Regions from separate parts of the Shewanella sp. ULN5 genome, predicted to be linked through region 2. Evidence: predicted binding sites of a transcription regulator. Region 2 holds the regulator's gene; each other region holds the start of a gene.
What was found. Region 2 encodes sigma-54, which starts transcription at its own class of promoters, with help from an activator protein. Its sites were predicted from a motif close to GTTGGCACGNNNNTNGNNT; they were not measured.
Positions count from the first base shown of each region.

Region 1: the regulator sigma-54 is predicted to act here: its motif matches at 1,555-1,573, upstream of ORI98_RS00900 (flagellar assembly protein FlgT).
Region 3: the regulator sigma-54 is predicted to act here: its motif matches at 975-993, upstream of ORI98_RS10975 (superinfection exclusion B family protein).

Region 1 covers NZ_JAPJEE010000001.1:207,919-210,128, forward strand. Annotated here, with positions in the region: tRNA gene ORI98_RS00895 (tRNA-Arg) at 33-108, opposite strand; gene ORI98_RS00900 (flagellar assembly protein FlgT) at 269-1,471, opposite strand; gene ORI98_RS00905 (FlgO family outer membrane protein) at 1,727-2,210, shown strand, end outside.
Region 2 covers NZ_JAPJEE010000012.1:79,196-81,405, reverse strand. Annotated here, with positions in the region: gene lptB (LPS export ABC transporter ATP-binding protein) at 1-34, shown strand, start outside; gene ORI98_RS12540 (RNA polymerase factor sigma-54) at 186-1,673, shown strand; gene hpf (ribosome hibernation promoting factor) at 1,700-1,987, shown strand; gene ptsN (PTS IIA-like nitrogen regulatory protein PtsN) at 1,990-2,210, shown strand, end outside.
Region 3 covers NZ_JAPJEE010000010.1:4,377-6,586, forward strand. Annotated here, with positions in the region: gene ORI98_RS10970 (DUF3149 domain-containing protein) at 42-179, shown strand; gene ORI98_RS10975 (superinfection exclusion B family protein) at 321-932, opposite strand; gene ORI98_RS10980 (ATP-binding protein) at 1,123-2,210, shown strand, end outside.

The DNA of each region.
Region 1 (2,210 bases), on a different contig from region 2:
CACCTCTTCTAGCTTATTTATTATCATAAATATGGTCTCCCCACAGGGACTCGAACCCCGATCGGCCGCTTAGGAGGCGGCTGCTCTATCCTGTTGAGCTATAGGAAGACAAAACAATTATACTGTTTTTTGCCTTGATGAAAAGCGCTTATTTGGGTTTAAAACTGTTTAGATTTAATTGGTTAATAAACAAACGCCATTGTATAAATGGCTAGTTGCTTTAACCAACAAATCAACTCAACATTTACTGATAAAACCCTTACGGTGATTACAACTTAATGGCTATATCATGAACCTGAATATTATCTGCAGCATCAATATTTTCAATCATTGCGGTGGCGGTGTCTTCACTGACTTGATCGATGATAATTTCAGCGCGATTTTTAGTCACTAATGCACGCATATTATTGAGACGGTCTGGAATATTCTTTTGCAAAACGATTTGAAATTTGTCAGCTAATTTAACCCCATTTTTACGGCCTAAATTAATAATAATACGGTCGCCCTGCCTCGCTATAATCTGTCCTAATAATGGACGACAGTTCAACGTGTTATCTAATGAAATAATACTTTGTTGCAGCTGCTGGCTAATTGCTGCGCCATAGGATGAAGACCAGAAACGTTGACTGTTAGGTACCACGGTTTCTTGGCGTTCAAACTCCCATGGAGCATTGGTGGTAAAAGCCTCACTCCAAACCACTTCACCACTGATCCCGTGAAACAGGGTCAACTCGAAACTGAACTGCCTTAAAGGCGTATCATCCACAAACCCTAGAAAACTGGTGGTGTAAGGCTCTGTAGACATATCTATCACTTTAGTTTTTAAAATATACTGACTATCGGTGATTTCACCTAACCAACTTGGAATACCATAACCTTTAAAGTTAACTAATTCGTTTGTGTCGTCTAAACGTTCATCCGCATGCACTCTTGCAAAACTGGTCACAGACTGACTATTAATCAGCTGACCAAATTGAAAAGTTAGCGCTTTATTGAAACCAAATAGATGACCATGATTAAGCTGACTGCGATCGGCAACTTCAATTTGCGGCAATAAAATGGCAGCTTTTAAAGATTGGGCTTTACATTGGTCAGTTTGGCTCGTGTCATCAACATAGAGTGACAGCATCACGGTTAACGTATCACCGCTGACCATCTCACTTAGCAGTTCAATGTTATTGGCTGCGCCCATACGCTGCATAGAAAAGGTATCCTGCGTTAACGATCCTTGGCTAATTTGCTGTTGGCTTGAAAAATTAACCCCTGCTCGCAAACTGGCATAGTTTAGTGCTTGATTTATAGCGTCTTCACGAGCTTTATCCATATTACCATTAACGATTTTAGCTGTGCCTGTCACTTCGACTTGCTCCGCAATACCATTAAAGCTGATAAAAACAGGTAATAGCATTAATACTCGTGCCCAGTTAAGCCAAGTTTGTGCGCTATTTTGATTTTTTAATGCATAAAACATATTTCACCCTGCGTCAGATATCTGTCGTCTGCATTGCAAATCCGCCATTTTACGGTGATTGCATCGCTCTATAACTAAGAATCAAGCAATAACTATGCCTAAACGCTAGGTGAGGCGTGAGTCTTTGGTTTCATCACAATCAAGCTATAAAGTTAAAGTAGTCAGATAATCGCTGTAAAGAAAATCGCTTCAATGCCGATAAATAGTTATTAATCGAATTGCATTGCTTTTTAACCTAAAGCGAAGGAATAACTCATGCAGCAAAAGTACCCTATTCTCGCGCTGATGCTAACCACAATTGGTCTTGCTGGATGCAGTAACGCAGTCAATCAATCACATAACTTGGACTATGTTCAAGATGGGCAACATATTGGCTATCAAGACCAAAATAACATGTACCAGGAAAAACTGGTTTATGATGTTAACGCTTCAGGATTAGCCCCAAAAGGCCAGTTGAATGTTTGGGCAGAAAAATTAGTCAATGAACTGGTGTTACAAAATGATGCATTAAGACCTGATCAACCCTTGCTTGTTACTACACCTGTAATGAGTGATGATTTTAATCAAACCAATGAATTAGCCTTGCAATTACAACAAAGTTTACAAGCGGCTTTTCATGCCCATGAATTTAACTTGGTTGATTTGAATGTTGCTAATTCGCTACGTGCAACAGATCACGGTGAACTTATTTTAAGTCGTAATTGGGAGCTACTCCCTACCGATTTACCCGTGTCACATG
Region 2 (2,210 bases):
AGCAGTATACTTGGGCGAACAATTCAAGCTATAGTTAATGTAAGCACAACAGATAGATGCTTTGAAAATACCAACACTTCAGTAAGCTTTTATTGTGGTGTTTCACAATGTATTTAAACAACATTTGCGAAATACACTCGTGTGAAACGGTGTAGCAAACGGAAATCTTCTAGGGATCAGCAGTAATGAAAGCGTCACTCCAACTTAAAATGGGTCAACATCTGACTATGACCCCACAACTGCAACAGGCGATTCGTTTGCTGCAGTTATCGTCTTTGGAGTTACAGCAAGAAATTCAACAAGCATTAGACTCAAACCCTTTGCTTGAAATGGAAGATGAATTTGCAGAATTTAACAACAAAAATGACCAACAAAAAAACCAATCAGAAACTGATTTTAGTGAACTAGTCGCGCCAACAATAGAAAAAGACACCTCAAGCGTTGATACAGCAGAATCGATGACAAAAGAGCAAATGTCTGATGATTTGCCTATGGATACGACCTGGGATGAAGTGTACACCGCATCTCCGATGGCCAGTTCTGGATCGGGCAGCATGCCAAGCGATGACATGCCTTTTCAAGGTGAAACCTCAGAAGGTTTGTACGAACACCTTGAATGGCAGAAGAATCTCACTCCTTTTTCTGATACCGACCTAGCCATTGCCACCGCCATCATCGATGCCATTGACGACACAGGTTATTTAACCCAAAGCACCGAAGACATCTTAGAAGCAATGGGAGACGAATCGGTTGAGCTTGATGAAGTTGAAGCGGTACTGAAACGTATCCAACATTTTGATCCTATTGGCGTTGCCTCTCGCGATCTCCGTGAATGTTTGCTGATCCAGTTAATGCAATATGATCCCAATACACCTCACATTGATAACGCAAAAGTGCTTATCAAAGATTATTTAGATTTAATTGCAGGCAGAGACTTTCGCACATTGATGCGTAAAACCAAGTTAAAAGAAGATGAACTTCGTGAGGCTATTGAGTTAATTCAATCTTTGAATCCACGCCCTGGTTCGATGATCACCCCGCAGGATGATGAATATGTTATCCCCGATGTTTCGGTGATGAAAAAGAATGGTCGTTGGGTTGTTGAATTAAATCCTGACAATATGCCCAAAATTGGTATAAACCAGCAATATGCGGCGATGGCAAAAAGCAGTAAAAGTCAGTCTGACAGCCAATTTATTCGCGGTCACTTGCAAGAAGCTAAATGGTTTATTAAAAGTTTAGAAAGCCGCAACGACACCTTATTAAAAGTGTCCAATTGCATTGTCCAGTTCCAACAAGGTTTTTTTGAGTATGGTGAAGAAGCCATGAAACCTATGGTACTGAATGACATAGCTGAAGCGGTAGAGATGCATGAATCAACTATTTCGAGGGTCACAACTCAAAAATACATGCATACTCCGCGCGGATTATTCGAATTAAAATACTTTTTCTCTAGCCACGTCAGTACCGACGACGGCGGCGAGTGCTCATCAACAGCAATTAGAGCCTTTATAAAAAAACTGGTTGCTGCCGAAAACCAAAAGAAACCATTAAGCGACAGTAAAATGGCGGATCTTTTGGCTGAACAAGGGATTAATGTTGCACGTCGTACTATCGCGAAATACCGTGAGGCGATGATGATCCCCCCCTCAAACCAGCGTAAGAGTTTATAATCTACCTAGGCAATTGGAGGATAAATATGCAAATAAATTTAACAGGTCACCATGTTGAAATTACTGAATCATTACGCGAATATGTCACGATAAAATTTTCAAAGCTTGAACGACATTTCGATCAGATCCATAATGTGCATGTCGTGTTAAATGTCGAAAAACAACAGCAAAAGGCAGAAGCAAAAGTCAGCTTAAATGGCGCTGAAGTATTTGCAGCTGCTGATCATGCCGACATGTATCATGCAATAGACGCCCTGATCGACAAACTCGATCGTCAGGTTATTAAACACAAAGAGAAACTATCTAAGCATTAATGATGGAACTTAGTACCATCCTGCAGCCGGAATGCACCTCCTGTGCCTCACCGGGCAGTAAGAAAAAGGTACTGGAACTTATCAGCGATTTAGTCGCTGCCCAGTACCCATCCCTTTCTTCGCAAGAGATTTTCGAAAGCCTAGTGGCCAGAGAAAAAATGGGTAGCACAGGAATAGGCTCTGGCATTGCAATCCCTCATGGTCGATTGACGACCATCGAACA
Region 3 (2,210 bases), on a different contig from region 2:
ATTATGATAACTAGGACTTCACAATTACAAGGAATTTTATCATGGCATTTTGGTTAGATTTAATGTTCGGTAACCCAATTGGTTTACTCTCAATGATTGTCATTTTCAGTACTTTGGGAATTATTTCTTACTTAATGTGGATGTTCGTTGTGAAGTCAGCACCGGGCAATAATGAGTGATTTGCTTGCTGCGTAGTCTTTGTTCTTAGTTTTTAATTGCTGTTTTTTAAAGTAAAACTGAACCATTTCAGGGGCTAATTTAGCCCCTTTTTTCTTGCTCATTTGATATAAAATTCAACTTTGTTCAGTCTAAAATCCTCATTAAGCGGCATGTTTACGCGGTTGAACTAGTCCACTGATAAAATGGGGTCTGGCCTTAAGTAAGTGTGACAGTTCTTCTTGGGTTGGCTCTCCTGCTGGTAAGCGCAGCACATCACGGTTTAAGTAAATTCTCGCCGCCATCGAAATCTTATACTCAGCAGTAGGTCCTTGAATGGCGTAATGACGCTCGTTACCCAATTTTTCCAGAATATTAGTATGCAATAAACTTTTTACCGCTAACTCATTTTGCGGTAATGCTAATATTGTTGCACCTTGAAGGAAAAACTCTCTTAATAGTGCGCGTTCTGCAGGATCAAGTAACTTTACTTTCGCTTCAATGGTTTCAACGGTGCGTTTTTGGCGTAAATATTGAATTGATTCATCAGCAACAAAGCTAACGAGTTGGCTTAAAAAGTATGCTGCGCCAACGATTAACCCAAACCCGATAATAAAACTATATTGGGTTACGACCTCAGCTAAAGCCAATTTTTCTAATAAGGCTTTCGGAGAAAATAACAATGCCAAACATGCAATGACCAACCACAACATCACACTCATAAAAGTGCGCTTTGCATTGCTTAAGCTAATCGCTTTTATCATCACTTCTTTCATATACCACCCACAGTGTCAGAATTTTGAACGCCTACGGTGTTAAAGCAAAAGTAATGCCACATTGATATATCAAAAACAATTAAAATTGAACATTAAACTTCGAGATTAAAGAGTCTAATTAAAGGTGGCTTAAAACGTTTTTATGCACTAACTTATTTATATAAGCACTTAGAATAATTAAATAAATGCCATGCTAAGATTTTCAGGACAACTATTAACTAGCCCTATTGGTCGCAAGCTAATGCTTTCGATTGTGCTTTTTAGTTCTCTCATCACTCTGCTTACCACTGTTTATCAGCTATTCAATGACTACAATGGCGATGTCAGCCGAATTGACCGAGCATTCTCAAGCATTGAAAAAGTAAACTTAGAAGTACTCGCTGCCAGTATTTGGGTTATCGATCAGCGATTAATCAACACTCAGATAGACGGTTTAAGTCAATTACCTGACATTACCTATATTTCCATCAAAGACGATAGCGGCCAAGAATGGCAAGCCGGTAAATACCAACAAACCTCCACGATTGAAAAGCAATTCGATCTTATTTATACCAATTCTAGCGATATAAAAGTTGGTACTTTGTATGTTCAAGCTGACTTAAACATTATTTACGACCGACTCTATGACAAAGCCATTTTAATTTTACTGTCCAATGCGATAAAAACTTTTTTAGTGGCAGGTTTCATTCTTTTCTTGGTATGGCTGAATATTACCCAACACCTATTAAAGCTCAGTCAATATTGCGACCGGATTAGCCTAGAAAAGCCATTCGAACCATTGCAATTTGCTCATAAAGACAAAGATGAATTTGCTTTAGTTGCTAATGCGATCAACACCATGCAGCAACAAGTTCGAGCATCATTTGCTGATGTGCAAGAATCTAAAAATGCCCTACAAAATGCATTAGAAGATCGCGAACGCTTACTCAAGCTAGAACGTAGTTACAAAGACGAGTTAGCAAGACAGGTTAAAGAGCAAACTAAAGAGTTAGAGCAATCTTTACTGATCCTAAAGCGCGCGCAGCAAGTGTTAGTTGAGCAAGAAAAAATGGCCGCTCTTGGTGGTTTAGTATCAGGTTTAGCCCATGAAATTAACACCCCTATAGGCATTTGCCTCACAGCGGCAAGTTCCCAGTTATCGCATGTTGAAGATCTCATTAAGCTTATTCACAGTGAACACGCTACATTAGAAGAAATAAATCGAATACTGGAAGAATACCAACAAAGTTGTCAACTGATTGTTAACAACATAACCCGTGCCAGCACCTTAATTCAAAA